4 regions of the Dysgonomonas sp. 37-18 genome follow, and region 3 is predicted to be linked to each of the others. Evidence: riboswitches for the same ligand, from Rfam matches in the RefSeq annotation. Region 3 holds a riboswitch; each other region holds the start of a gene.
The links. Region 3 has a riboswitch for cobalamin ahead of BGO84_RS12545 (threonine/serine exporter family protein). Riboswitches for the same ligand answer to the same signal wherever they lie in the genome.
Positions count from the first base shown of each region.

Region 1: it holds a riboswitch for cobalamin, as region 3 does, so the genes downstream of both, BGO84_RS03370 (precorrin-2 C(20)-methyltransferase) here and BGO84_RS12545 (threonine/serine exporter family protein) in region 3, are expected to answer to the same signal.
Region 2: it holds a riboswitch for cobalamin, as region 3 does, so the genes downstream of both, BGO84_RS13065 (TonB-dependent receptor plug domain-containing protein) here and BGO84_RS12545 (threonine/serine exporter family protein) in region 3, are expected to answer to the same signal.
Region 4: it holds a riboswitch for cobalamin, as region 3 does, so the genes downstream of both, BGO84_RS03430 (TonB-dependent receptor) here and BGO84_RS12545 (threonine/serine exporter family protein) in region 3, are expected to answer to the same signal.

Region 1 is NZ_MKVC01000008.1:96,836-104,969, reverse strand. It holds gene BGO84_RS03385 (ABC transporter ATP-binding protein) at 1-33, opposite strand, end outside; gene BGO84_RS03380 (iron ABC transporter permease) at 38-1,069, opposite strand; gene BGO84_RS03375 (ABC transporter substrate-binding protein) at 1,070-2,200, opposite strand; gene BGO84_RS03370 (precorrin-2 C(20)-methyltransferase) at 2,206-2,913, opposite strand; cobalamin riboswitch at 3,192-3,393, opposite strand; gene BGO84_RS03365 (RidA family protein) at 3,406-3,810, opposite strand; gene BGO84_RS03360 (helix-turn-helix transcriptional regulator) at 3,982-4,776, opposite strand; partial or broken gene BGO84_RS03355 (TonB-dependent receptor) at 4,907-7,263, opposite strand; gene nhaA (Na+/H+ antiporter NhaA) at 7,406-8,134, opposite strand, start outside.
Region 2 is NZ_MKVC01000033.1:690-8,823, reverse strand. It holds gene BGO84_RS13080 (hypothetical protein) at 1-2,031, opposite strand, end outside; gene BGO84_RS13075 (PKD-like domain-containing protein) at 2,047-3,738, opposite strand; gene BGO84_RS13070 (DUF5074 domain-containing protein) at 3,750-4,943, opposite strand; gene BGO84_RS13065 (TonB-dependent receptor plug domain-containing protein) at 4,951-6,993, opposite strand; cobalamin riboswitch at 7,127-7,334, opposite strand.
Region 3 is NZ_MKVC01000031.1:19,191-27,324, reverse strand. It holds gene BGO84_RS12565 (MATE family efflux transporter) at 1-1,152, shown strand, start outside; gene BGO84_RS12560 (TldD/PmbA family protein) at 1,154-2,584, shown strand; gene BGO84_RS12555 (phosphoenolpyruvate carboxykinase) at 2,671-4,401, opposite strand; gene BGO84_RS12550 (threonine/serine exporter family protein) at 4,432-4,938, opposite strand; gene BGO84_RS12545 (threonine/serine exporter family protein) at 4,941-5,783, opposite strand; cobalamin riboswitch at 5,933-6,120, opposite strand; cobalamin riboswitch at 6,285-6,488, shown strand; gene pflB (formate C-acetyltransferase) at 6,661-8,134, shown strand, end outside.
Region 4 is NZ_MKVC01000008.1:116,597-124,730, forward strand. It holds gene BGO84_RS03420 (sirohydrochlorin cobaltochelatase) at 1-434, opposite strand, end outside; gene BGO84_RS03425 (ABC transporter substrate-binding protein) at 440-1,561, opposite strand; gene BGO84_RS03430 (TonB-dependent receptor) at 1,570-3,765, opposite strand; cobalamin riboswitch at 3,814-4,010, opposite strand; gene BGO84_RS03435 (cobyrinate a,c-diamide synthase) at 4,079-5,422, shown strand; gene BGO84_RS03440 (endonuclease/exonuclease/phosphatase family protein) at 5,622-6,494, shown strand; gene BGO84_RS03445 (GNAT family N-acetyltransferase) at 6,630-7,853, shown strand; gene BGO84_RS03450 (NAD(P)H-dependent oxidoreductase) at 7,990-8,134, opposite strand, start outside.

The DNA of each region.
Region 1 (8,134 bases), on a different contig from region 3:
TTTTAGCTCTATTGTCTTTTCTTTCTTATGCATAACTCTAACCGACTTCATTTTTGCGTTTACCGAATAAGACGGAAATAACGATAGGTGCGCCAATCAATGCTGTTACAGAATTGATTGGTAATGCGCCTTCGAATCCCGGCATACGGGCCACCAAATTACAAAACAGAGCCAGAGAAGCACCAGTAAGAGTTACAGCAGGCATCAGTATCCGATGGTCAGACGAAACAAAAATAGTTCTGCACAAGTGAGGTACAGCCAGCCCCAAAAAAACGATAGGCCCGCAGTAAGCTGTTACAATAGCAGTAATGATGCACGAACAAACAATAACATAGAGCCGAGCTTGTTTTACATTCAATCCAAGGTTACGTGCATAACCATCACCTAAAAGCATCAGATTAAGAGTTTTTATCAACAGGAATGAAAGGGGTATTAATACGATCATGATGCCTACAAAAGTATACACTTGATTACCTGAAACTTTAGAAAAACTACCCAAACCCCAGATTACATAAGCTCTTACATCTTCATCGTTACTAAAGAATTTCAGTACACCAATGATAGCTGTTGCAATATACCCTATCATAACGCCGATAATAAGCAGGATAACGTTTCCTCTTACAAACCGAGAAATAGTTATAATGATAATCATTATAGCCAAAGCACCTGCTACTGCCGCTATAGATATTGCTATCTCGCCAAACAATCCCATCTTGATCAGTGCTGTTCCTCCAACACTACCTGAAAGTAGGATAATAAAAGCTACCCCCAGACTTGCACCTGAGCTAATTCCAAGTTCGGAAGGTCCGGCTAATGGATTTCGAAATAGAGTCTGCATCTGTAATCCACTAATAGATAGTCCGGCGCCAGCCACTAAGGCTGTAATAGTTTGAGGAAAACGAGATTTCCAGATAATATTCTCCCAGATTATAGACTCTTCCTTTATTCCGAATAGAATATTCCAAACGGAACCCACCGGTATGGAAATTGTGCCCAATACCAGATTCAGAATGAAGAAAACGAGTATAGAGGTAGAAATCAGTGCAAAAACTATCAGGGGACGTTTCATTTATTTAAGTAATTCGTAATAAACAGGAACATATTCGGGTAACAATGACGGATGAAATATTTTTATCAAATCGGCTAAAACTACTTCGGGCTCAACAGGAGTATTTTCATAGAAAGGTTTCTCTCGCAGATTACAATATATAAGCTTTTTATCCTTAAAAGCTTTAAAATCTGCATATCGAGCATCACTTTGTTTCAAAGCATCGTAAGTGAATGTTCCATCGTGGCTATTCACCATCCGCCAGTAATCAGTATTTGCCCCCTGTGAATAAACAGTTTCGAAATCGACATAAAAACCTCCGGATTCGTTATCATTTTTCATAAAATAATCGGCTCCTGCATCTCTGAATAGTTGTGCCAGATAGCTGTTTCCTCCAACTACATACCAGTTACCCGAATGTAATTCACCGCTCAACACTGTGGGACGTTCTGAAATAGAAGCAGACAATACTTTTAATTTATTATACTTGTTTTCTATATCGTCAAACTGTTTATTGGCTTGTTCTTCTATTCCTAATAGCATAGCAGTGAACTTAATCCATTCTGCCTGTCCCAAAGGAGAACTTTCTTTATATCCTAAAAAACTAATTAATGGTATATTCAGGTTTCGAATCGCATCGTATCCTCCTTTTTTGAATGGTGAAACAAGTATAATATCCGGATTTAGAGCGAGAATAACCTCATTGTCAAATTCACCTTCTATACCAATTTTTCTGGTCTTGTCTTCTTTGAGCTGTCTATTCATCTGTTCATTAAAAAGAAAGCGAGTGCTGGTTATCCCCACAACCTTATTCAAAGCATTGAGCTTAATAAAGTTTGATAGTTGCAGTGTGGTCATGCAAATTACACTGCAGACAGGTATTTCTATAGTCTGATAATCAGCAGGTATGCCCTCTTTGTTGCTCCCTCTATTGACCAGAGCGTATTTGTAATGCATATCGCTCTCCCCGGATGGATCGGTTATATCAACTAATTTATAGTTTGCGGAACTAATCACTTTGAAACCTTTGGCATATTTAATATTCATAGAATCTGCAGAGTTTCGATCTCCGATAGTTTTTGCATTCTTATTTTGATTACAGCCCGAAAATGTAATAACCAGAGTAAATAAGATAAAAAGTAGTTTTTTCATCCAGATTATTCTTTTGTAATTATTAATAGTGAGAAATAAGGAAATTTGCGATCTATTATTTTATGTATATCCTGCGTATAGAATTCTTTTTCTTTAATTCCTACATTCTCAAAATAATGTATTCCCACTTTATTTATTGAAGACATAGCCTGCTTAATAGCCTGTTCCGATTGAGAAGGTTTCATTATCACGATGGAGTTTCCAGCTTCTATTCTTTTCTTTAAATCATTGGATGATATTATCCCGGGAATGATATGCAATTCTTCTTCTTGTTTGGCTATATGGATATTGGCAAGGGCTGCACAGGCAATAAACGCCGGAATGCCGGCAATACGTTCTGTCGGAATATTTTTTGATATAAGATTATCTGATATATAATGAGTTGAAGAGTAAAATCCTGCATCTCCTTCTGCTACTACAACTATTTTTAATCTTTTCTCATAATGCTTTTCTATAAGCTCAGCAACTTCCTTATAGCAGAGTATAGCATGCGATCGATCTTTACTCATAGGTACATCAAAAAGAGAAATAACGGAATCATTAATATTCAGTTCCAATAAAATATCACGGCTACGGGATAACATATTTCCGACTGGTGAAACAGTCGAGGGGCAGAGAATAATATCTGCTTGTTGCAAAGCTTTTAAGGCTTTTAGGCTTATAAGTTCGACATCACCTGGCCCAAGAGATACAAATGTAACGAAATCAGACATATTTATTTTTAATTATTATAGTTACAATCTGCTTAATTCAACAAAAGGTAAGTAACTGAATACCTGTAGTTACAATAAATATGTTTAGAGATACGGATTTTGTATGTTGGTATATTCCGCAGCATACCAATACTGCCTTCAAAAACATGTAATGCCTCATATCTTATTTTATTATTGTAAAAAACTAATAAAATAAAACAACGAGTTTCCTGAAAATTAATAAAATAGCAATGAATACAAGATGTATTGCACAACCACTCCTATCCCTGGAAGCTTGGTGTTTATTTGTCAGATCTGGCAGGTCTTCTGGCTATCCTCCGGTTAAAAGCCTTCCCATTTCTTTCGAAACAGTGGCATGGAATTTTCAACCGATTTTATGAGAAATTACAGCTGCAGGTACAGCCCCGGATTCACACCGGGTTCCCTTTTATTACAACTTCATGATTTTGAAATTACAATACCGAAATCTGAGTGCAAAGGTATTAATATTTTTTATTTTGAAGCCCAAATTTCAACTTCAATTTTAAGCTCTTGTAAACCCAATGCCTTCACATAAGCAATAGTCATAGATGGGTATATTGTACCAAATAGATTATCCCATCTTGCGTCCAAAAAATCCCAATCAATATCTTCTGTAGCCCAGATATTGACTTTTATAACATCGTCGGAAGTTAAATTCTGACTTTCCAGAATTTGTTCAATATTCCTAAAAGTATTGTATACCTGTTCATTCATACTATCAGGAATAACTCCATAATTATCAGTTCCAATCTGTCCGGAGAAAGTGTATAGAGTTGAATTTTTAGGAATTATAGTCACATGTGAATATTTTCCGACAGGCTTTGAAATATTTTCAGGATTTAATCTGACGACTCTTTTGATTTTATCACTATTCATTTCAATTTTTCTTTAAATAAACAATCCAAATACCAAAGCGGTATTTCTTTTGTAATGCAAAAGTATAGGTAGTGTATTATTTGAAATTGGATAAAACCGACAACTCTCAGAAAAAGAAATACAATAGTTCTCGTAAATTGAATTGTAGAAAGAATACATCGCTAGCAAATGCTAGATAAGCCATTGAGGAAAGTTAGCTAAATACTCTTTTGAATTTAGTATGAAATTTCTAGGATTAGTTCCTGTAAATTCTTTAAATTCTCTGTTATAGTGCGATTGATCAAAATAATCATATTGATAAGCAAGTTCTGTAAAATTTTCAAAATTTGTCTGACGCAAAGAATTCAATCCCTCTTGAAAACGCATAATCCGTGAAAATATCTTTGGTGATAATCCAACAGACTGTTTTATAATTCTTTCTAATGTTCGCTCCGACAAATTCATTTCTAATTGGATTTCTTTAAGAGTTTTTCCATTTTGTAATAATGTCGAAGCATGCACCAACTTTTTATGATTATTTTTGACTCTTTCTATTTGCTTAAGGAAGAAAGAAGAGATTAGGCTTATTTTTTCTTCTAAAGAAATTGCGTTAACAAGTTGCTCAAGAATAGCATCCCTCACAATGTCTTCAAGTGAAATATTTTGATGATTTAACTCAAAAGCATCTAATCCAAAAATTGTTTTTAAAGCCGTTGGTTGCAAATATACGCCAATAACGCTAAAGTATCCACTAACTGTATGCTCCGTATATTTAGAATATTGCCCATATAAATACAATTGAGGCAACGCTTGTCCCTTTCTATCAAAAAACAAGTTTGGTTCTTGTTGAAATATTAATGCCGGTATTCCATCCGGGATAATCTTAAAACATTTATCACTAGAATTATTCGTAAAGTCCTCCAATATCCAAAAATATTGGATGTAATCTTGTAAAGCCTTTATAGGAATAAATTTTTTATAAAACATTTATCTTTATATATGTAAAATAGATAATCTAAAATATGAGAGAATGTTGCACAATACATATCAATGCTAAGTGAAGGCTATTTTATATTACAAATATAAATCTTTTAAAATGAATTAATCTTACTAATTTTTAGAATTCAAATGTCACTCCAATGGTAGGGATTATAGATGCACTCGAACGTTTCAAGTTTTTCATCTCGTAACGTTGTTCTTCTATCGGTGCTTGTGGATTTATGATATTTCCCGTACTTACAATTACATCTTGTCTTCTGAACGAACTTCGTGTTACATTCTGTAAATCGAGGTAAAGGCCAAGCATATACTTCTTCAGATAAAAAGTTTTATCTACTCTCAAGTCTAGCTGAGTATATGAAGGGTTACGCAACGTATTGTATTGAGTATAGTCGAGATAAGGTTTTCCCGAAGCATTCCAAGCCAAGACCAGCGAGGATTTGTCTTGATCGTAAGGAGTAAAAGGTGCTCCACCTATCGACTTTATCTTTGCTCCTAGACTCCAATTTGAATTAAAGTAATAGGTTCCTGTAAGATTAAATATATATCCATTATCCCAGGCCGAAGGAAGATACTTACCTTCTTTTTTTGCAAATTGACTTTTGAATAAAGTAAATGAAGATAAAACATTTACTTTACGAGCGACTACCCATCTTCCTAATAATTCCACACCATAGCTTTTACCTCTTGCATCCGATACAAGCAGTTCGTTCCCTATCGCTCCGTAGTCGTCACCCTTACTCATCAAAGGAATGCCGTCTTGCACAGATAAAGGCATATTGTTGTAATATTTATAAAAACCTTCTAAAGATATTTCGAAATTCTTTATCGACTGATAATTGAAGCCTGCCGATACCTGATCAACACGCATATAATCCAATCCCTTGTTTACAAACATACCATTGTTATCTTTCAATCCCATTGCTGTAAGAGGTGGAAGCTGGAAGTAACGTCCGATATTAGCGTTGGCATTCAAATTAGCTATAAGCCTATATGATAAAGACAGGCGGGGCGAAACCTGATTAAATATTTGCTTGGTATTATGTGAATAGGATGCAGCATCTAGCCTTATTCCAAAAGATGATTTGAATCTCTCATTTGTTGAGACATAATCTATCCCCATTTGAAAAAGCTTAGTTGTGTATCATATTGGAGAGCCGTTTCTTCATCATTATAAAAAAACACCTGAAAACTATTATTGCTATATTGCACATAATCTATATTTAGTCCTGTATTAATTTTCCATTTACCAAGTGGCGTAAGGTTTTCGAATCTAAGTTTCGATTCTTGTTCCAATGATTTGTATTTTAACCTTAGCATATCAGGGTCGTTATTCAAATTGTCCTGATATTTCGTATTACGATTATTCAGGTAACTATGGCTGAGAGCAAGAGTCTGTCTATTACGTTTGTTGTAATGCTTATAAACTGCCCCTAAGGTAAAAGTTTCCTGCTTTATAGTTGGCAAATAACCCAGTATGTATTCGGCATCTTCGGTAGTAGCTTTATTATTTAGCTTCATATCATCTATTGCACCAACACCTATAAATGTAAGCTCGTTAGTAGGTGACAATTGAGTTTTTATCTTGAACAGGGCATCATTGTATGTTGGCAAGAAAGGGAGTCCTATGAGATCGAAAAGAAGTTGCAGATAAGATCGCCTCATAGATACGGTATATGTTGTCTTTTTACTTAAAGGTCCATTGGCTGTTGCAGAAGCTTCTGATGCACCTAAAGTTCCTTTGAAAGATTGCTTTTCCGGATTTCCATCAGCTAATTTGAAACTTACGACAGAGCTTAATGCATCACTACTGTACGATGGAAAAGCTGCTGTATAGAAATTTACTTCCTTGATCAAATCTGCACTTATGATACTTACAGGCCCACCAGAAGCTCCTTGTGTACTAAAATGATTAATGTTAGGTATTTCTATACCATCCAGAAAGAAACTATTTTCTGAAGGCCCACCACCTCTTACAATTAAATCGTTTCGATAACCTCCTGGCGAGAAAGCTACCCCCGGATAAGATTGTACAATGCGGGATATATCGCGGTTAGCTCCAGGGCTTTTTTCTATTTCCTGTGTACTTATAACATGCAATCCAACCGGGCTTTCAATAGAACGCCTGAAAGGCATCGGATAGACATTTACATCGGCTAACTCATTCGTATTTTCTTCTAATTCAACGGTTATTTGTAAATCTTTTACTGTCAATAAATATTCAGGGGTTTGTTCAGCTTTATACCCAACAAATGATACTAGAAGGGTATAAGGTCCGGGTAATAGATTTTCAATAGAAAAATGCCCTTCTTCATCTGTTTGTGTACCAATAGTTGTACCCTTTACTATTATACTGGCATAAGGAATGGGGCTTCTGTCTCCTTTGTCTATGACTGTTCCCTTTAATGAATGCTTCTGCTGAGAGAATACACTAATACTAAAGAGTGATATAAATACAAATAATATCGTTTTCATAAATATTTAATAAGCGAATTAATTAAAACTCACAAATTCAACATTTAGATAAAGAAATTAGTTCACAATTTATACTACTATGAAAGTCTTTTGTTACAAGTATTCTCTTGATAAATTCATATAAGTATAATACGGAACGGTATTATTTCCGTTTTATGGAACGACTTAATGTCATATACCCTAACACTCCGCCTATAATAGAAGCTGCAAAAATACCAATTTTTGCTTGTACCATATATTCAGGATGGGTGAATGCGAGTGATGTGATAAATAATGACATGGTAAAACCGATAGATGCGAGTAGGCTTATACCTAGTAGGTTATGCACATTCATTCCTTCCGGAAAAGGAGCAACCTTTAATTTAATAAGTAAAAGCGTAAAACCTACGACTCCCAACACTTTCCCTAATAACAGACCTAGTGCCATACCTAAAGCTATATTTGTGCTGAATAGCTGCTCTATATCAATGTTTAGTGAAACTCCCGCATTCGCTAAAGCAAATATAGGAATTATAACGAAAGTCACTAAAGGATGCATTCTGTGCTCTAAGCGTTGCAACGGAGGAATTGCTTTATTCGTGTCTATTTTTATTTCTTCCAGTAAATGCAACTGATCATTTGTAAGTGTCGGAATTTCACTTTTTGGATCGACTTCTCTAAATTTATCCAGGTATTTCTTTATTCGTTCAACAAATAGATTTTCTCTTATTTTGACATCGGCAGGAATCATGAAAGCTGCAATAACAGAAGCTATTGTAGCATGAACACCTGATAGCAAGAATGATGTCCATACCCCAAGAATTCCCAATATAGCATAAAACAAAATACTTCTGACTCCCATTTTATTGCCAACAAACATGATAAAAGCAAA
Region 2 (8,134 bases), on a different contig from region 3:
TAGTGCATTCTTCAAGCCAGCATATGAGACTAAAGCTGCTTGAGCTTTAATTTCTATACCACTTACTTTTTTCAATGCTGAGAAACCATTCAAATCTGTTAGCTCCTCGTTTACCTTACTAGCATCATCCTTGTATGGCACCAGACTCATCTTTCCTTCTATACTAGTTAATTTAGGAAATAGCAGATATCTCAGATGGCAGCTAGGACTCCATGATGAAGTAGACATGTAGCCTGTGCCAATGGTGAAGTCTCTTCCTACTGATTCTAACTTAGGAACATTCAATGTTCGGACAGACCTTGAATCGATGGTTACGTTAAAATTTCCTCCAACATTTTTAAGATCCGATATGTTAATCTGAATTACAGAAGGGTCTACAATATTATTCAGGTGATTTATGGTGAAGTTTCCTCCAACTTCTTCCAGATCTGATATAGAAAAATCCTGTAAATTATTATTAGGAATAGTAAGTCCTTTCTTTATTTTTTTTATTCCTTTTATATTTAATACATCTATATTAGAAATATAAGATCCGAGGCTCAGAGAATCTACTTCGGAAAATCCTTGTAGCTTTGGGAATTTAAGAGTGTAAGATTTAGCATTATCCGGCAGAATACTTAATGTTCCGTTAAATACATCATCTCCGATAATTTCAACACCATCAACAGCCGAAGCCATTACTGCCAATTCCTTTATATTCATACCTTTGATGTTTATTTTGGTAAGAGGTGCAGAAAGATAGTTGTAGATTGATAATCTATTAATCTTTTTTATCGAAGAAGGAAATATTAAGTCTTTCATAGCTAGATCTAGCATATAAAGTTCTCCTTCAACCGTTTCCAATGATTCAAAACCTTTAGCCAGTCCATTTATTTTGGCATAATTAAGACTTAGTTTTCCTTTTACTCGCTTTAGTTTAGGAAGATTAACCGTCGTAATCTGTTTTCCTTCTACAATCATATCGTTAACCTCCTCCAACTCCGGCAGGCTAAATTCGCTCAGTTTACTAGTAGCTGAAGTAGTTAATTTACCTGTTATAATCTGCAACTTAGGCGCATTTATATATATCAATTTTTCTAATGGGTAAAGATTCAAATCAGCAATGGTCTTCAATTCTGAAAAATCCACTTTTTTTACATTTTCCAGACGAGAAAGTTCGATGCTTCCTACTTCTTTCAAATACGGTAATATAACCGAAGGCATCAATGCTTTTACATTGGAAAAAGTATTTGTTAACCGGAATGTTTCTCCCACTCTTTCCAAACTAGGAAGAATTACCTGCCCCATCCCCGAGTTAATAACAAAAGACTTAGACACATTCTTTAGCTTAGGAAAACTAATGGTTATTAATGAATCGTTTTTCAAAGCTACTCCTCCTGCCATTTCTAAAGCAGGGAATAAAACGCTTTGCACTCTTGGAGAAGATTCTATTTGAATAAGATCTCCTACTTTAGTCAGATTTTCTAAGCCTTCAAAATTAGTCATATCGACAGTAGGATAAACAATTAGAGAATAGCCTATCTGTGTAAGACCAGCCAACGGACTTAATGATTTGATGGAATCTTTACCTGAGATTTGCCCCAGAATCAGATTTCCGGCAATCGAAGTAATGCCTTTCTGTCCAAAAGCATCTACATCGGCCTGAGTAGCGAGTATAATAGTACCGGCTTGTTCCTGCTCAGTTCTGTTTACAGTATATTTATACTGAGAACGAGTACCATTGTAAGAAGTTACAGCAAATACTATATCTTCTTCCCAGTTGGTTATCTCCTCGGGATTAGGAAATATTTTAGCATTCTCACTGAGTTTTACAGTAGCCTTAGCTCGCTCTAGAGACTGACTGGAAGAAGCATTAATGGTAATCTTATTACCTTCAATTAATCCATTCAATTCTGTTTCATTCTCTAGTCTCAGAGAGAAAGAAGTTATATAATTGTCTTTTCCTTCAAATTCTTTGTTGTCGTCACTACAAGCAGGTAATAAAATGACAGACAATATCAGCAGACAGATATAATGGTATATTCTTTTCATTATCTAATTAGTCTTTTAGTTATTAAAATTCAGATCAACAGGATTACCCGGCTCAGTTGATACTTCACCAACTAAAGAGCCTTTACCTACAGAAGCCGTATGTACTTTTACAAAATCTATATGAGTGAGGTTAGCAGGACTTCCATCAGCATGAATAGCATCTTCTATCCAAAACTCCCCAATGGGTCTCGTTGGGTCTGTATTGTGATTGTCCACATACCCCCATCCTAAGTCTCTGGACGATTCATAACCTGTACCTTCGGCAATATAGAATGTCGGTGGCACACGTGTACCAGTCAAGGTATAAGCACTTTCTTTTATAAACATTGGGAAGAAATAGTCTTGAGAGTGATATCCATTAATATCTACCGAACCTGTATTTCCAAAATTGTCTGTCCACATTACATCAGTTCTTTTTTCTGTAGGTTTGTAATAAGTAACAGCATAGCGTTGTATGTTGTCTTTCTTTCCATACTCACTGCCTTTCAGTTCGTACCATGTATCATCGGGTAATCCGTTGCCATTCGAATCTTGCATAACCCAAACTACTCCCGGTTCACTCCAACCTGCAAAAGAATTACCATTGATGCTCAAGTCAGCTTTATTTGCCACATTTTTCACACTATGATCGAATCCTATTACAAAATAACCTCCGTAAGCCCCTATATGAAACATATTAGAATTAGCATCTACGGATGTTTGGAATTTTTGTAACACCTGAGTTATTGTTTGATATGGAGATTGGAAATCAATAAACTGTCCCGGAGCTGGAATGTAATTGAAAGCTTTAGTAGCAACAGCTTTACTGTTTGTCTGTATTGCTCTGAAATAAGTACTTTCAGGCTCTGTACAAGTAACCTCTACTTGCGCCTTTACCGATGTTCCTGTTTCTGTTACTTCTATCAAATAAGCTTTCTTCTCGGTAGGTGTAAATTTTAAAAACTCGGTAGTCGAACTTTGTGCAACTCCATCAACAGTCCACTTAAAGCCGGCAGGTTTATCTATATGGCAAATAACAGGAGCTAACACCAAAGTTCTGCCAAGAGGGACTGTCATCTTGCGTAGATTATTTTTATTGGTTATGGTTCGGTATAGACCATCATCGAAATAAAGTTCAGCTTCGGGTACAGGTAATACGACTACTGTTAGGGCTTTGATGTCAACACCCTCTTCGGTAGTTACTTTAACAGTCAAGGCAAATGAACCTAAATTTTCTTCTACAAAAGAGTACACTTGTTCTTCCGATACTATTTCACCATTTTTTCTCCATACATATTCTGCGTTTTCTGCATAGTTGGCTGTTGCTTTCAGCTCTATTGGTTGCCCCACATATGCAATATAGCTGGAGACCATTTCTATTTCGGGTGATATTTTATCTGCTACAGTAACTTTAATCTGCGACTCTTTATATCCAATTTCATCGTCAACCCTAAATATGATAAAATATTCGCCAACGCTATAGTCACTGAAATTTAACTGTAAATCATTCGAAATAATTTTCCCATTCAATTTCCACGAATAAATAGGGTTGGTTGCATTGGTTACTTGCGGTACAATCTCTAATGTTTTCCCTTTTCTAACTTTATACTCATTTTGTGAGAATGTAATAGTTATATCGTTTTGAACTATATCATCATCACCAGAACATGATGAGAGGTAATAACCACTCAATAGTAAAAAAAGAAATAAAATTTTATTTTTCATCATTTACTTTTTTATTAATCTAAAATTAAACTTTTCAACCTATGTTTTGTAAACACAATATGAGCCGGAATCTCTCCTGTAACCACAGACCATTTTCGGTTACCCATTTTGTCAAAGCAGAACAACGTTCCCGGACTAATATAATCTTTAGCGTCAGTCACATATATGTCTTTGGTTTCAGGATGAATAGCTAAACCATACGGAATTACGATTTGCTTTTCAGTTCCATCTTTAATGAAGTTCCGAGATACAACTGTTTGGCTTTTGGTATTTACAATAGCATAAGTAATTGTGTTTTTTTGAGTTATATGACTCCATTCTACACTATACATATAAATAGAATCGCCCATCGCGGTCATATTAGAGCATGGTAAGTTTAAAGTTTTGCTTACCATATCGTTTTTCCCGATGATATATGTATTTGATGCCGTAGATTTATAATCGCCTCGCGAGCTTACATAGATATTATTATCACTATCCAATTCCAACCGATGTAAATTAATCCCTACTGTTATCTTCTTTATTTCTTCGAACTTACCTAAATCAATAACAGACACTGTATTATCGTAATTCGGAACTCGGTAACCTCCCGAGTTAGCGACATACAATTTATTATCTCTTATCACCATTTCTTCGGGTTGATAGCCTACAGAAACCCGTCCAACTTCCTTAAAGTTGGTAGTGTCTATCTTTACGATACAACCTAGTGGGGTATCCGGTTCTATCTTAACAGGTCCATTGTAAGAACTTATATACGCATAACCTTTGTCGAAAACGATGTAACGGCAGTTGGGTATAGTGAGAGAACCTATATGGCATGCAGTATTTACATCCAACACCTCCACATAACCTGAAACATTGATTACGGCATATAGTTTATTCCCATAAATCTGGATATCGTTACCTACATCTCCCAGTTCATGGGCAATGTTAGGATTTAGATAAGGATAAATATTTTGACAATATTTACCGGTTTTACGATCGAAGTAATCAATGGAAGATTTATTACTTCCCATATTGGCTTCATTCAACAGATAAAATCCTTTTATATTACCTTCTTCTCCTTCTACAACAGTTGTTTCATCAACAGGAGCTACCGGTGTTATTGTGGGAGGAATCAGTTCCTCATCATCTCCTCTACATGAATAGAGAAGAGTTAATCCTACAATTAGAATTAGAAATCCTAATTTGAATAATCTTCTTTTCATAATTTTCTTAAATAGTTATATTGAGTATAAATTTGAAATTTGTTCCTGGCATAGGGTAATTCAAGACTACATCGTAAGCCTGATTAAATAGATTATTAATTTCCATGGTAGCTTTGTATTTATTTTTCCTCCACACAAAAGACTTACCGATAGCCATATCGTGAGTGTACCAAGGCTCAAGTCTATTACGGGGAATATTGGCACTACCTGTATACCTAGTAGCTGTATAAATAAAACTGTATGATAAATTCCATGATTTATAATTGACGCCTAATATGGCCGATGCACTGTGGGTCGGAATATATGCTATTTGTCCTTTATAGGTAATGGTATCACTCTCTACTACCATCGGAGTATAGTCCTGTGCTTTTTGGTAAGTATAATTTATCCGAGTATCTAAAGTTAGATCTTTTCCTATCTTGTTAGTAGATGTTAAAGCAACATCTACTCCTTTTATCTTTACAAGACCAATATTTTTCATTGTCCAACGAAAATTTACACCGCCCGGGATAGCTAATAATTTGTCTGTAACTTCGTTGTAATAGGCATCGACTTGTCCTTCTAGAAAAAATGATGAATTTATATTTTTTGAATATACGAACCCTAAATTATATTGTTTGGTAAATTCGGGTTTGAGGTAAGAAGACAATGTCCCCATATATGCCATATGCATCTCGGTGAAGGTCGGCATTCGAAATATATTTTTATAAAAGGCTCTTAAAAATAGGTTCTCTCTACTCCATGGTTGCCATGAGGCCATCAAGGTGGGTGTGATTTTATCCCAATCACGTTGAATGTCTTTTTTATCTTCTTTGGTAGATTCATGGACAAAAGTACCGAGTAAACTACCCTGTATTTTTACTCTATCTAGATCGAGAGAAGTCGCTACAGCTACCCAAGTAGAATAACGTTGCGGATAGATAAATTCCACCAAATTGGCATTCATTTTATTCCACTGAAAGTCGGCAGAAATGTTGGCTGTCCACGAAGGAAGGATATTAAATAGATTGGCTGAAGAAATATAAACATCATGGAGCATATATTTATTTTTCAACTTTTGAATTAAAGTATCAGATTCATAATACAAATAATCGTACGCATATTTCCCTGATATCTTTATTGCATAAACGTCTGAAAATCTCTTATTCAAAGCTGATTGAACAAAGAAATTCCGATCCTTTTGTCTATCTTCGTGCTTAAATCTTCCGGGTTCTTCTTTCACAATCGCTCCAGGGTATCCCCGTTCTGAAGTATAGAAATAAATACGACTTTTCCAATCACCTCCTTTTAACTTTCCGAAGAAGGCTTGCTCAATTCTAAATATCTGAATGTCTCCATTCTTTCGAACAGCGGTAGTATCGTATCCCCCTCTATTGTCAACAGTATTTTGAACTTTGTATCGAAACTTATATTTACCTGTCGAGTTAGTGTAATCAATATTAAACGATGAATTTAATTTCTCAGATAGCTTTTGTTCCCAATACAAAGAAGGATTAATCAGTCCGAATGCTCCTGTTTTGAAAGTAAATTTCAGATTATATTTTTTGTTGCATCCAAACTGAGGAGTTTTAGCTTCTATGTAGATAGAACTTGCAGAACTGTAATCTTTTGCCGGCTGAAAAATGGAGCTTTTTTGTCCGTTATGTAAAGAGATAGCTTGAATATTATCAAGTGAATATCGTCCAAGGTCTACAACTCCATTCTGAGGATTCGCTATTTCAATCCCATCATAGAATACACCTACATGCTGGCTACCCATACTACGTACATTTATAGTCTTAAGACCACCAATACCACCATAGTCTTTCAATTGTACACCCGAAAAATAACGCAAAGCATCAGCTACAGAATGGGCACTTAAATTTTGTAATAATTCTCCCGATAGTACTTGTACAGGGATAACATCTACTCTAGTTTTACGAGCCGAGACTACTATCTCATTTAGATGTTGTATACTATCTAGTTTACTTTGCGCGAAGCCCGTTATGGAACAACAGTATATAAAAGAAAACATTAACCCAACTCGGTTAAACCCACGTAATGACGACATCTAAGCCACCTGATTAAAGGATTATCAAATAACTTAACAGGAAAATATAAACGATTAAATTAAAAAGAGCAACCATAATGATGATGGTCAGAATTCTGCTTTTCATCTTCTTCAGCTTTATTTCCCGAAAGCCTTAAATTATAATAATCTTGGCAGGTCTTCTGACTTACTCCATCTTTGAATCGTCCTTCCCATTCATTGTTGAACAGTGGCTTGAGTATTGTTCAAAGATTTTAGTAGAGCTTACAGCAGCGGGTCTGTTCAGGATTTACACCTGATTCCCTTTTCATCACTTTTCCGTAAGTTATTGGAATTATGACACCAAAATCGAAAACAAAGGTATCTTTAAATATTTAAAAAAGAAAACTTATTATAAAGATTATTAAAACAAGGAGAGCTTTTGTTCCACTCTTAGCTTTTTGAGGGTTGTTTCAGCTTTTTAGTTTGTATGAACATAAAATGTAATTATTTTCGACTATTTTTTCTGATAGGGTATAACAATTATTTAATCCTATGAAAATATAATTATTATGAATTATATGATCAAAATAGTTTTTCTCTATCGAGTTTAGGCTAAATAACGTTCAAAGAAAAATATTGCGATACATAAAAAATATTAGGCAAAATCGATTGTTTAAAAAATGTATACTATAGATTTAACTTATTATATTCTGCGAAACTAGACACTTTAGGATATTTCAACGTGTCATTTAAAACCTTGTTTATAGTCGGATAAATCTTTGTCTTTTTATATTAGTCTGCTGCCTCCAACTTTACAACCAACCTGATTATAATATTGAGTTAATACTGAAGATATGAACTGAAAGTTATCGAGCGAAATCAATATGCTTGGTTATTCCTTGACTGTAATAATCTGTCAAGATTAATTACCCCCAATTATTTAGGAACGGTACAAAAGAAAAATATACATATTATAATTATAAAATAATACTTTCTCATATAGATAAGCATGTTTTATTTGTTCCAAGATTACCACAAATATATTATCACTTCCTTCTTTTTGATTTAACAAAGAACGAGTATCACTTAAATATAGGATCTACTCTATAATTTGAACCAAATATTTGTTTGGAAAATATGATAATTAATAATCTTTGTATGTTTAAAATTGTAAAATATT
Region 3 (8,134 bases):
CTTGTAGGTGCAGGTTCAGCCAGCCGTATTTCAATATGCTTGGGTAGCGGAGATAAAGAAACCGCAGAAAAGATAATAGGAAATTCGTTCCTTATGACTCTTTTATTCACAGGAGTACTTGTTACTACGTTATTTATTTTTCTCGATCCTATATTATTAAGAATTGGAGCCACAAAAGAAACGTTTCCGTATGCGAAAGAATTCTTACTCTATTACCTGCCCGGCAATATATTTCTGACCATGTGCTTCAATTTCAACAGCATGATGCGCGCTTCGGGCTATCCTCAGAAGGCAATGTATACAATGCTGATCGGCGTTATAGCCAACATTATAATAGCTCCAATTTTCATCTTCTGGTTCGAATGGGGAATAAAAGGAGCTGCGATAGCTACTATCATTTCAATGTTTATAGGGCTATGTTTTGTCATGTACCACTTCATGAACAAAAATAGCATGTTGCGTTTGCGCAGAAAACATATTGGCTTAAACAAAAAAATAGTATGGGCGGTGGCAAGCATAGGTATGTCTCCGTTTTTCATACAAGTTGCAGCGTCTATTGTCGTATTCTTCATCAACAATAATCTGAAAACCTACGGGGGAAACATTGCTATCGAAGCTTATGCCATAGCAAACACCCTGATAATGATTATCGTAATGATTATGGTCGGACTTACTCAGGGAATGCAGCCTATTGTAGGATACAATTATGGAGCCAAAAGAATACAGAGAGTTAAAGAAACCTTGTTTTACACAATAAAAGTCGGCGTGGCTATTGGCTGCATAGGTTTAGCTATAGGCGTGTTGTTGCCGGACATGATAGTTAAACCGTTCAATCCTTCGCCACCTTTAGCTGCCGAAACAGCAAAAGCCTTACGGATTGTAACAATTATGCTACCACTAGTCGGATTCCAGATTGTGGTTACAAATTTTTTCCAATGTATAGGTATGGCAGGAAAATCAATTCTATTGAGCCTTACCCGCCAGTTCCTATTATTATTACCAGCCTTGTTTATATTACCGCAGTTTTTCGGAGTAAACGGAGTATGGTATTCATTGCCAACAGCTGACTTTTCGGCAACTTTACTGACCGCAGCTTTGTTTATATGGCAGATAAATAAATTTAAGAAAATAGAATCCGCAGAGAGATTATAATATGATAGATCATTTGAACAAACAAAATATATTAGATCATTTCTCCATAACGGAGAATAACTTGCTTAAAGTAATAAACGAAGCTCTAGGTAAAGGTGCTGACTATGCCGACATATTTTTTGAGCACACTTTCAGCAACAGCATATCACTCCGTGATGGAGAAGTAAATCGTGCTGCCTCGAATATAGATTTTGGGGTAGGAATACGAGTTGTCTCGGGAGATCAGACAGGGTATGCTTATGTAGAAAATACCGAAATAGCAGAACTACTGAAAGCTGCAAAAACAGCCGCAGGAATAGCCTCTATACCATCAAAAGGAATAACTCCGATAGAGATAACAGAAAAACATTTCCGAAACCACTATAAAATAGAAAGGCCGTGGCTTGACATTTCTGTAGCAGACAAAAAATCATTTGTTCAAAAATTGAATGATCGAATTTTCGAGTTAGACGCTCGGGTCATCAAAGCGTCTGTCAGCCTGAACGATTCTACGTCTTATATTCTATTCTTTAACTCAGAGGGTATCCTTACCTGGGATTATCGCCCAATGAGCCTTATGTCTGGATCTTGTACAATGGAACAGGGTGGCAAGATAGAAAACGGATATGCTTCACGTGCCTACCGAAAAGGTTTTGAGTATTTAAACAATGATCTGATAGAGACTTTAGCAAAAGAAGCCGTTGCACAAACCTCTCTGATGTTTGAGGCCATAAAACCCAAAGGCGGTGAGATGCCTGTAGTGATGGGTGCAGGAAGTTCGGGAATCTTATTGCATGAAGCGATAGGCCATACATTCGAGGCGGACTTTAACAGAAAGAATATCTCTATATTTTCCGATCAACTTGGAAAACAAATCTGTTCATCCGACATAAATGTTGTGGATGACGGCACCATAGACAATGCCCGAGGCACAATCAATTTTGATGATGAAGGAGTGGAAACTCAAAAAACGTATATTGTGAAAGATGGTGTCTTGGAAAGCTATCTTCACGACCGAATAAGTGCCAAGCATTACAACGTATCACCAACAGGAAACGGACGAAGACAATCGTTCCGTTATGCTCCCCTACCCCGTATGCGGGTAACATATATGGAAAACGGAAGCATTCCCGAAGCTGACATTATAGCGTCAGTTAAACAAGGTGTATATGTAGATAATTTCACCAATGGACAGGTACAAATCGGAGCAGGAGATTTTACCTTTTTCGTAAAAACAGGTTATCTGATTGAGAACGGTAAACTTACTCAACCGATAAAAGATATAAACATCATTGGAAACGGAGCCAAAGTCCTCACCGACATTACAATGGTGGGCAATAATCTGAAGATAGATGAAGGCACATGGACTTGTGGAAAAGACGGACAGAGTGTACCTGTAGGACAAGGGCTACCTTCGGTTTTAGTACGCAAGCTGACTGTAGGTGGAGAATAATATCAGAAATTTACAGCATAAAAAAACAGGATCGATATTCACGAAGAAATCGATCCTGTTTTATTTTAAATATCAGCTACTGCAAATTATTCATTGATAATACTGAAAAGCTCTTCAGCCGCTTCACGTGGCCCTTCTTTGCTTTTACCATCAATCGCCAGAGAAGTATGCATCTCTCCTATTTTTGCATCACTTTCGTCTAAAGCCAAGAAGAATTTACGCACAAGCTTTTCGGCTTTATCTCTTTCTTGCACAGGGCCAAAAGGATTTGCGAAATAAGACTTAACAAGCCCTTTCTCGGTAGTTGTTCCTTTTGCCTTTCTTGCTCCGTCTTCAAAAACCTCTATTGCTTTATCGACATCCTCAAAGAAACTGATCTTTGTTTCCGATTCGGCATAATTATTAGCATATAGCATATAGTCAATCGTATACCCTCTCGATATAACCTCATAAGTAGATATCGGAATGGTTACTCGTGCATTTATTCTATCGGGGTTGGTGTAGATACCTCTATCAAGCTGAGCGAAAGCATAAGCAGGATCTAAGTCGTCGGTACGGACAAAGGCTCCTATCTCAGTTCCATATCCTTTTATCTGTCCATCAGCTTCAAATTGCAAATATCCCATATCATCGAATATTACACGCATGTGACGTATATATTTTTCGTTGAGCGTGCGGAAAGCTTCAAGACTTTCGGATTTACCGGCTCCACTATCTCCCATTATGATAATATTTGCTTCTTTACCATTCTTCAGAGCAATATTCACCATAGCCCCATGAATAGGCAGATTGCCTCTTTCCATTTGCTTGATATTATGCAGCGTAAGAAGCATCTTCTTCATATAACCAAAATAGTCGATATCATCGCAATAATTAGCATAACCGATCAATATATCATTCTTCTTATCCTTATGATAGAAAGTACGTTTTTCTTCATAGCCGTCAGGATATCCAAATACGTAAATCAAATCGGGTTTTTTACCTACATAATCATTGCCTTTAGCCAGCTCAAACAAGTTAGCAAGACCTAAACCATGACACATAAAATCTTTATGGAAATAGACAAAAGCTAACAAGTTACCAACTTTTGCAGGGTACAAAAACCACTCATCCTCATTCAGGATCAAATTAGCCAATGGATTTGTTTGATGTTCCTGGAAGATACCATCTCTGGTGTTCTTCTTCGTATATGAAATATAAGGAGGGTTGATAACTACTGTTCCTATAAATGGTATAGATGCAAGCCCCTTATACTCAATCGGGCAATTCCATTGCATATCGTTAAGCATCAAGCCTGCATTCGCCCCTGCGATAGTCTGACGGTATACGCTATGACTGTATCCCATTACGGTTTCTTCTGTACGTCTGTAGATAGATAGTATCAACTCATTAAGAAGTTGGTTTGCTTGCACAAATCGCACATTTTGAAGACCATCACCCATGCGATTGTTGTGAACAACAGTAACCCTTTCCAGCCTTCTCCAATAGTTATACAGCATTTCTATAAGTTCTATAAACAAGCCTTTATCCTTAAAGAATGGAGCAAATTTATTATTTACCACCAAAAGCTCATCTATTTCACATACAGTCAAAAGCTTCATAACCTCTATCAAAGACAAGGTTAGCTCTTCATCAGTTTTGAAATCTTTAATAAAATAATCGTAAATAATCTGGTTATCTTTCTTTATTCTGAAAATAAAGGATTCAACCACCCGATGAAACGCGTAACTACTTAAAATTTTCTGTCTGTTATCACAATACTTCAAAGAGAAATTGATGATAGCACGACCCCTGTTTAATGTAAATTCTTGCAGCATCTTTGTTATTAATTAGTTAATATATTAGTATCAAAATATTTTTATCCCTAAATCTTTTATCTTCTTTATTTTCTTTACACTCTTTTTCCGAAACAATAATGCGGCAATACATATACCGATTGCCAGAGAAAAGAGTAAAGAAGATGTCAATATAAAATTGTAAACCGTGTCATGCAATAAAAATGCTGTTTTTGCACCGGTCGTTCCCTCTTCATATATTCGTATACATCCCAGCATCGTCTTGTAGGCATATAAGCCCGGTATCATGGTTATACAAGCCGGCAATGTAAATACAACCGGAGGAGTGTGTATCTTATGAGCACAGTAGATACCCAAAAGCCCTATCACAACAGTGCCACTCAACGTAGCTGAGATCAAGCCAAAGTCGAAATACAACAACGTAAAACGAATAGCATGACCAAGCCCTCCCAGCAAACCGGCAACCAACAATCCCTTCTTTGGCGTTTCGAACAATAGTGCAAAGCCTATAGCAACAAAAAAACTAAGAAGAGCGTCTTTTAATATATCTATTAGCATAATCAAAAGTTATTTATTCCTATTATTGTCATACTAATAAACATCCCCACAGCGATACATAAAAGAATAAATCCGCCGAATGCTCCACGGGCTATACCTGTAGGAATATACCCTTCAAGCAAATCGATTATACTATTTATCAGAGGAACTCCCGGAATAAGAAACAATACAGAAGTAGCAATAGATGTTTGAGGCGAATAACCAAATCCAGATAAGATATTCAATCCTGATATGGTTGTTGTCACAAACGCTGAGCAGATTACAATAACCATCAGGTTAAACTTTCTCTTAATCATCTCCTGACGCACCGCAAGCCCGACAAAAGAGGCTACAAAAGCAAAAGCCCCATCTATTAAATTCCCTCCGGCCAGTAGGCATAACGATCCGCAAGCTATTCCAATAAACAGGCGAACAAGCCAAACGGAATAACGAGAGGTATCCTTCAACCTTTTTATACGCTGGTGCAACTCCTGCAAAGAAATCCGATCTTCGGCAAGTTCCCATGTCAGCAAACTGGTATTGGTGAGTATTCCAAAGTGTACCCCATGATGTATTATCTTTTTATTGGCCGTTACTATGTTTTCCTCATTACCCATATCGGTTACTGATACCGATACAGCAGTAAATGATATCAGCATTTCTACTTTATAGTTTGTCTTCTGTGCTATACGTTGTACATTCCTATTAATTCTTTCACAGTGGGCTCCCGATTCAAGCAACAGGGTACTGACCTCCAATATGATGTCTACAAATTCTTTCAACGACAACTCTTTGTCTGAACGTGTGTTTTCTACATCTGCACATCGATCATCAACATGCGAATAATCAAGAACGTTTGCGCGCATTTCTTTCTAAACTTTTTACGATTAAACATAAATGTAAAAAGCTCTTTTGAACTTCACAATGCTGCAATAAGAACACACCTGGATAATAACATCTCCTCCGACAAGAGGGATGAATGAAATTATTAGACATAACACTTTTATCGCGAAGCATTGTCAATCCGATTTAAGGCAGGTATCCTGGCTTTCACCATTTCTATTTTCCTTCCCATCTCTGCACGAAACAGTGGATTTTTAAATAGAAACTTTCGCGGTGATTACAGTTGCGCGACAGCTCAGGACTTTCACCTGATTCCCTATTCTCCTCAATATCTGAGGCACCTTAGCGGTTGAAGAATAATGATAAAGAACTTTCGGGAGGCAAAGGTATAGGAAAAAATAATAAATAGCACATCTTTTTTATTTTTTCCTATACAAAAAGATATAAAAGAAAACAAAAAGAGAAGAGTCTCAATCAATAAGCATTTTTGCATTAAATGTTTATTTTTATGCTTAAAAACATATAACTTTGTCACAGGTTTTGGTGTCATTTACTATATCCATAGAAAATGATGAAAAGGGAATCAGGTGAAAATCCTGGACAGACCCGCTGCTGTAAGCTCCTCCAAAGACTTTGAACAATACTCTATCCACTGTTCTTACACTGAATGGGAAGGATGCTCAAAGATAAAGTAAGTCAGAAGACCTGCCAAGACCATATAGTTGGAAGCTTTCGAGGAATAAAGCTGAAGATTTAGGATGGGATTTTTTCAAATAGAAAAAGCCTTCTCTATTTTATTTTTATTCTGTTACATTTATTTAAATACGTCTGTATTTATTTCTTATTCTATTCCACGTAAGCTCTGAAAATTGAGTACTTAGAAATTTATTTTATAATCAAATGGAAGCATATAAAAACTTTAAAGGCACACGGTGGCAAGAGGAAATCAATGTAAATGATTTTATACTCCAAAACTATAAAGAATACACAGGAGACGAATCTTTTCTACAAAACCCTACTGAAGCAACAATCAAGCTATGGGAAAAGTTAAGCACAATGTTTATTGAAGAAAAAGAGAAAGGCATATATGATGCCGAGACTCGAATACCTTCTCAAATTGATGCTTATGGACCCGGATATATAGACCAAGAGCTGGAAAAAATTGTAGGGGTTCAAACAGACAAACCGCTAAAAAGAGCAATATTCCCTAACGGAGGTCTCCGTATGGTGAAACAGAGTTTGGCCGAATATGGTTATAAACTCGACAAAGGGACAGAAGAAATATTCTCAAAATACAGACGCACACACAACGAAGGTGTATTCGCTGCTTATACCGACAGCATCCGCAGAGCCAGAAGCAATGGATTGTTAACGGGCCTACCCGATGCTTACGGACGTGGACGTATTATCGGCGATTACCGCAGAGTAGCTCTTTACGGTGTAGATCGATTAATCTCAGAGCGAGAAAAACGTTTCCAAGAATGTGACCCAATTGTGATGACAGACGATCTGATTCGTCTTCGTGAAGAGCTAAGTTCGCAAATAGAAGCATTACTAGCCTTGAAACGTATGGCTGCTTCGTATGGCTTCGACATTTCTCAACCGGCGAATACAGCCCAAGAAGCTATCCAATGGACATACTTTGGATACCTGGGTGCTATCAAAGACCAAAATGGTGCAGCGATGAGCCTCGGACGTGTAACTACTTTCCTCGATATATATATCGAAAGAGATTTACAAGCAGGCTTAATAACCGAGATAGACGCACAAGAGCTTATTGATCATTTTGTAATGAAGTTACGCATAGTCCGTTATCTTCGCACCAATGAATATAATGAACTATTTTCGGGAGATCCTGTATGGGTAACCGAATCGATCGGAGGTATGACAAACAACGGAAAGTCGATGGTTACGAAAAATAGCTACCGTATGCTTCATACACTATACAACCTAGGGCCTGCACCCGAACCTAATCTAACAATATTATGGAGCGACCGTTTACCCGAAAGCTGGAAGCATTATTGTGCCAAAGTTTCTATCGACACGTCATCACTCCAGTACGAGAATGACGACCTGATGCGTCCTCAACTAGGCGATGATTACGGTATCGCATGTTGTGTATCGCCGATGCGAATAGGGCACCAGATGCAATTCTTCGGGGCAAGAGCGAACTTACCAAAGGCTCTACTATATACAATCAACGGAGGTAAAGACGAAATAACCAAAGCGCAAGTATTACCAAAGCACTGGGTAGAAAAGGTATCAGGAGAGTATCTTGACTTTGAAGAAGTGTGGGAGAAATTTGACCGCACCTTAGATTGGGTTGCCGAAACTTACGTAAAGGCATTAAATATCATCCATTATATGCACGATA
Region 4 (8,134 bases), on a different contig from region 3:
ATACGTACATCCTTAAACAGTCCGCTCACTTCTTCTACATTCTTGTACAAAGATTCCATTTCCACTCCATCGATAACAGTGGAAGACTGTATTAATATATGTGTGTATCCATCAGTATGAAGTTGTTTTAAAGCTTCTAATGGATTCACTTTATAGATACCACGTTCCGAAAGCCTTTTGATAACAATACGTGAAGAGTATGCTTCTCTTACTTCAATAGAAGGGAAAACTTGTTTCACCTGATTATTTAATGCTTCTATTGTCAGTTCGCGAGTATCGTCATGAGTAGTACCAAAGTGAACTATCAGAATAGCAGCTTTATCGCCTGCCTGCATACTTTTAAAAATATCAGAATACTCGTAACTACCTCCACTATGTGCACATGTTGCAACAGTGGTAAATAGTAGCATAATATATAGTAAAATCCTTTTCATAATATCTATTCATCTAGTGATTTGAAATAGCTTAATTTATTATCTGTGAATAAATTCGGATGAAATATTTTTGCCATGTCTTTCAATATAGAATCGGGATGGATCGGCAAATCCTCAAAATAATGGACTTTGCCGGTATTACATCCCCATATCTGTTTTTTATTAAAAGCACCAAACTGGGCATATATTTTATCTTCTTGTTTCAGCCTGTTATATGTGAAATCTTCTTCTCGATTGTACTTCAACAGCCAGATATCAGCCAATCCTGCTTTGTCGAGTACCATTTCGGCAGACAAGCGTGTCGATCCGGTTGAATTATCATCATTCCAAACATATTCGCCTCCAGCATCACGTATCAGATTTGCCAGATAACTTTTTCCTCCAGCAATCCGCCATGTTTTACCAAATTTCAGGTCGTTGAATACTGTTGGTTTATTAGATGCATTCTTTACCCTATCTTTTATTTCATTGTATCTGCGTTCTGTTTCTTGGAAAAGCGAGTCAGCTAGCGCTTCTTTTCCGTAAAACAATGCATGGTAGCGTATCCATTCGGCACGACCGAGAGCAGTATCTTCCATATAGTCAGTAGTAGCAATGATAGGAATTCTTAACTTATCCAAATAGCCCATGCCGGTTTCCATCGCTGATACAATAAGTGCAGATGGCATCAGATTGATTAATTGTTCAACATCCGGTTTATGCATACTTCCCAAATCGATAATCTTTCCGGCTTTCAATCGTTCTTGGATATAAGGCAGGTCTATATATTTGGCCTGACAGACCCCTGTTATACGATGCTGCTCATCTATTTCTTTCAACATACTACATTGAATCGTAGAAAAAGCGATCACAGTTTGCAATGGTACTTTTACTATAGTTCCTTCAGGCAGGTTCTTCGGAATTTCTTTATCACGATCAATTAATATATATCGATAGAGAGTACGCACTGTATCCCATGGGTCACGTACGGTTACCAATTTGTAATCTTCATATTGTTCTACATTGAATCCACGAGCATGTCTTAGCTGATATTTTTCAATATTTTCATTCTCCTTATTCCCGATCGAAGAACAGGAATAAAGAGTTGAGCAGAAAACAAAGAAGTATAATAAGTTTGAAGATTTCATAAACAGTCTTACTTACTAAACTTAATTTTCAGGCTGGCATAAAATGTACGTCCGGGTGATAAAGTCGCATAATTGCGGTTGAAAGGTTTATCATCTACAAAGTCAAAGATATTTTCAATACCTAAACCCGGTTCAAATACAAGACCATTTATACTCTTGAATGTATGACGTGTAGCAAAGTTCCATAATTGATAAGCACGTGCATCATCACCATCATCATAATATCTACGGCTTTGCAGGCGTCCGTTTAGATTAAAATTTGACTTGAATAACCCGAAATCTTTAAACCAATTCAGGTTAACATTTCCTGTATGACGGCTGATACGTTGAAGACGCTTTCCTGTATCGAGGTCTTTGGCATTCACATAACTATACCCTCCTCCTAAAGTAAGGTTATAACCAAGGTATGAATTAAAAGTAAAGTCTACGCCTTGAATACGAGATCTTCCGATATTATGATACGATGATTTCTTATTATATCCTTCAGCTATTTCTTCGGGTGTTAATTCGATTTCATATGTATCGATCTTATTTTTCAGATTGTTAATATAGCCTGTAACAGTCAATGAAAGGAAATCTTTTATATATTCAGCATTGACAGAGTAATAGTTTGAACTTTCAGGCTTCAGATCTTTATTCCCTACACTTAAAGTGGTTTTACCTTTGCTCGTAACTTCAGTTTTCATGAATAGCTGCTTCAATTCAGGAGTTTTGAAACCTGTAGCGTATGATACTCTGAAGTTGAAATCATGAAGAGTATACATTGCACTGACTTTAGGTGTAACCCTGTTTTTGAAGGTTTCATTGTATATATATCTGACCCCGGGAACAATATTCAACTTTCCGAAAAGATTTATTTCATCCTGAGCATAAAAAGCCAATGTATAAACATTTCTGGAACCTCCGATGCTATCTGCCGGAGCATATAGGTTGTCTACCTTGTACTCTGAACCTACAGTTACTTTATTGAACTTTCCGGCGTTGAATGTACCTTTCAGATTTATATTATTGTACTTCTGTCTTCTCACAAATTCTTCATCTCCAGGCATAAATGTGACACCGTTTTTGTCTTTGGTTTCTTTCAGGTAAGCTTTAAAGTATTCGAAACGGTCGGTATTCCAGTCTAATGTAATCAAGCCATTATTTTTCAGTAAATACTTTGCACCGGCACCAAATGAATAGTCGACGTATTTCATATCGAACCCATAAGTACTTACGGGGCGTTTAAATTTTTTGTCGAAAAGACTTCCCTCTACATACATGCTCAATTCTTTTGTCGCCTTATAACCAAAACGTTGGCTAAAAACATCAGAATAGAAGCGTAACATAGCTTGTTTATCCGTATCTACTTCTTTATCGTTTATTATTTCCTTTTTATTTAGTTGCCATCCGTCAGCCTGATTCCGCTGAAAAGAAGTAGACGAAGAGAAGCCCCCAATATTCAGATATAGGTTAGCATTTTGAGTAAATTGTCCATACTCTGAGAAGCGTGTCTCTGTAGAAAAATTTACTAAGTCTTTTGGTTTATTGGTTATAATATTAATAACTCCCGCTATTGCATCCGAACCATACAAAGAAGAAGCGGCTCCTTTCAGAACTTCTATCCTCTTGATATTTCCCATATCAATGCGGTTTAAGTCTACGTTACCTCCGACATCGCCACCAAGTTTTTTACCATCAACTAACACAAGTATATATCTATTGCTTAATCCATTCAGTTGCATGTACGATCCCATTGCATTAGGAGTAAATGACATGGAAGGATTCAGAGCAATCATAGCGTTTTCGAATGTAGGAATATTCGTGTTTTGGAGTTCCCTCTGAGAAATAACATCTATTGCAACGGGTGAGTTTTTAAGTTTGTTGATTGTGCCGGTACCTGTTACTACTACTTCATTCAGTTTAAGAGGAGAATGTTTCATCCGAATAAGGATGTTGTCATTAGATCTGTTTATTGTCTCACGAGCTCCATTATAATCCAGTGCACTAATTCTTAGAAGATTATTACCTTCCGGGATTTTTTCAAGACTAAACTCACCCTTCAAATCTGTGGATGTTCCAATGGTTGTGTACTCAATCCATACGCTGGCGCCAGCGATCGGCTTTTCATTTTCATCAACAACTCTTCCGCGCAAGCTCAACTGAGCGAACGAAATACTTGCAATACAGCATAGCAATGCTGTTAGCATAATTCTTAGTTTCATTAAAAAAGAAGTATAATGTTAGTTAATTATATTCCTGACCCCGGGAATATCTATTAATTTATGCTAGGCAGGTTTCCTGACTTGTTCCATTTTGAGAGGCCTTCCCATCATTATGACAGTGGCAGTGGTGATACTCAAAATTTTATGGAATTCACAGTAGCGGGCACTGTTTCGGATTCTGACCGAATTCCCTTTTATGCAACAGACGAATGTCTGAATGCATCACCTAAGCGGCTTCAAAGGTAATTGAAAAAAAATAGGATTAAAAAGAATTCTTAAAAAATATATTTTCTTGGTAAAATTCATTTCATTGATGGCTTTTTATACTTTTGCTGAAAATAAAACCAGATTACTCATGAAAGTGATTTCCAGTTTTCTCATAGCTGCGCCAAGCTCGGGTTCAGGAAAAACAACAGTTACTTTAGGCTTATTAAGAGCATTAAAGAACAGAGGTCTTATGGTACAACCATTTAAGTGCGGACCTGATTATATAGATACGAAATATCACGATATGGCTTCAGGCAATAAATCTGTCAATCTGGATTTATTCTTATCATCAGAGAATCACGTCAGATATCTGTACTCAAAATACGCATCAGGAAGTGATGCTTGCATTACAGAAGGAGTGATGGGGCTATTTGATGGATATGACAAAATGAAAGGAAGTAGTGCCGAAATTGCAGGATTATTGGATATCCCTGTTGTTATGGTTATAAATGCCAAATCTATGGCATATTCAGCAGCTCCGTTATTGTATGGATTCAAAAAATTTTATGAAAAGATAAATGTCATCGGAGTAATTTTTAACTATGTTGGTTCCGAGAGCCATTATAAATTTCTCTCGGATGCTTGCCACGATGTTGGTATAGTTCCACTAGGTTATCTGCCTAAAAATGAAAATCTAAGTGTGCCTTCACGTCATTTGGGATTAAGTACCGATCAAGATTTTCTTTTAGATGACTTTGCTAATATTGCCGCATCAATTGTAGAAAAACATATTGATATTGATAAATTGTTATCATATACGCAAGTTGAGTTAGGAAATTCAGAACCGCAGCGAATTAAAGAACATGCTTCTCGGGATCTGAAAATAGCAGTTGCAGCCGACGAAGCCTTCAATTTTATGTATCATGAAAATATAGAATATTTAAGAAAAATAGGAGAAGTGACCTTCTTTAGTCCTTTAACAGACAAATATTTGCCAAAGTCAGATTTTGTTTATTTCCCGGGAGGATATCCTGAATTATATGCAAAACAGCTAAGCGAAAATAAACTGCTACATAAGGCTATTAAGGATTATGCGGAAAATGGAGGTAATATTCTTGCAGAATGTGGTGGAATGATGTATCTGTCTTCATCTATCGCAGATAAAGATGGTATAGAATATCCAATGGTAGATATTTTCAAGCAAAAGGCTTCAATGGAGAACATGAAGCTTAAATTAGGATACCGTCAATTTGAATATAATAGTATAACTGTTAGAGGACACGAATTTCATTATTCACATATTGAAAATAACATGGAAAGTATAACACAGCAGTATAATGCAAAGGAAGTTCCAGTGAATACAAAGCTATTACGCTACAAAAATGTAATTGCAGGATATACTCATATATATTGGGCTGAGATGGAGGATTTGTTGCATTTATTTAAGTGATAAAAGTGTAGTTTGTATCAAGTGCACCAACTCTGATGATTGGTTACAACTCATAATAACATAGTTTATCATATGTATCGATATATAAGTTTTTTTATCAGTTCTATTGCATAAACCGTTATAGAAAGTTATAATCTGAGAATATATCATCAAGAAATTATATTTACTTATTACCTTTAATTCTCAAATTAATTAAATAATGAAACAAATTTTTATTAGTGCAGTATTATTCATGACTGCCTTTACTCTAAATGCACAAAAATTTAATGTAGGAACGTATAATGTTAGAAATGACAATTCATCCGATGTGGGTAATATGTGGAAAGATCGCTTTCCGTATATTGCAAAGTTAGTACAGTATCACGACTTTGATTTCTTTGGAACTCAGGAGGCTTTACCGAATCAATTAAAGGATATGAAAATTGCTCTACCTGGTTATGATTATTATGGGGAGGGAAGAGATGGTAACGGACAAGGGGAGCATTCCGCAATATTTTACAAAACAGACAAATACAGATTACTAAGTAATGGAGACTTCTGGTTGTCTGCCACCCCTGATGTACCTTCTAAAAGTTGGGATGCTCCTTGTTGCAATCGTATTTGTACATGGGTTGAATTACAGGATATCAAATCAGGTAAGAGTTTCTTCGTTTTCAGTGCTCATTATGATTATGAAAAAGATTATGCACGCAACGAAAGTAGTAAATTGATATTGACAAAAATCAAAGAAATAGTAGGGGATAATCCCGTGATATTTATGGGAGACCTAAATGGAGGAATGGATAGTTCTTGGGCTCAGCTTCTTAATAACTCGGGAGTGTTAAGAAATACCTATTATGATGTTGAACAACCGTATGCCAATAACTCGTCATATAATGCTTGGGGAAAGCCTCTTGAAGAATTAGATAGTTTGGATAGAGCTATTATAAACAACAACGAAATATTGGATCATATCTATTTCAGTAAGCACTTTAAGACAAAGAGATGGGGTATGTTAACTGATACTTATAATATCGGTAAATTTCCATCAGATCATTTTCCGATATTAGTAAATGCAGAATGGGCTAATTAGGCTAAGTTTAAAGGAAAGAAATCGGAATATTTATTTCTGTCCTCTTACAGTGTAGATATAATGTAAACATTTTTTTTCTGTGTCCTGTTAAATAAGAAGGCTTAAGATCTTTGTATAAATAACATAATTCCAGTTATGGAAAGAAATAAAATAAGAGAGCGTTTAATCTTAAAACCTTTTGGCTTAGAATATATAGACCAATTTAATGAACTGTTGCGTTATGTATTTCAGGTAACCAATAACGATATCCTGCAAAGTGGATATAAGGATGGCGAGATTGTAAAGTCTAAACGTCCCATTCTCAAGAATGCAGATGTTATTGGATGGTTTAATGATGATCAGCTAGTCTCTCAATTATGTATTTATCCTTGTCAAGTAAATATTCATGGAAAAATATTTTCAATGGGAGGTTTAACAGGAGTAGGTACATATCCTGAATATGCAAACCTCGGATTGATGAATGATCTCATAAAATCAGGTCTACAAATAATGAAAAATAAAGGACAATGGATATCTTATCTCTATCCCTATTCTATCCCTTATTATCGGCGTAAAGGGTGGGAGATAATGTCCGATCATTTGACTTTTACAATAAAAGATAGCCAGATACCCAAAAACATTGCGGTAAAAGGCTTTGCTGAAAGATTATCTGTTAACCATCCGGATGTAATCTCGGTCTATGATAAATTTGCACGGAGCAACCACGGGGCTTTAATACGGGCTACACAAGAGTGGGAGGAATATTGGAGATGGGAAAATGAAGAGGAAAGAACCGCGGCTGTTTATTATGATAAAGATGACATTCCGCAAGGATATATCTTATATTGGATAGAAGAAGATATATTTCATATCAAAGATATTATATATCTAAATCAAGAAGCAAGAATAGGCCTATGGAATTTTGTCTATGCTCATTACTCAATGATAGAAGAGGTACAAGGAAATATATACAAGAATGATCCTCTTCACTTCTTTTTGGATGATGGACAGATACAAGAGACAATCGAACCTTATTATATGGCTAGAATAGTTGATGTGATTGAATTTCTTAATAATTTTCCGTTTAAAAACCTGGATGTATTTACTCCTTTCCACTTTGTAGTTTCCGATTCGATCGCAGAATGGAATAGGGGAGCGTTTGGCTTAGTTAAAGATGATAAAGGCAGGCTTACTCATACAAGTGAAGCTGTAGGTAAGCCTGTATATCTCGATATTCAAACATTGACAACTATGCTTATGTCGTATCGTAGTCCTTCATATCTGCATCGGATTGAACGACTTCAGGCAGATAATGATATCGTTGAAGTCCTAGAACAAATAATACCAGATAATCAACCGTATTTTTCTGATTATTTTTAATTACTTTTTCTATAATAATAATTGAAGCTTTATATCTCTTACTTGACTTGCTTTCTATTACACTATGAGATGTGATTTAAGTAATAGGCCTGACAAGAGTTATTCACAATTTTACATATAGAGTTGCTAAACTTTTTTACTGCATTTCAGACAATAGAGATATTAGTTTTTCCGCATGTCTTTCAGCCCTGTTTTTTATTTCATACTCACCATAACCGGACACACCGGATGTTCCATGAAAATATACAGGGTCAATGTAATTCATTTGTGCAAAATATGCT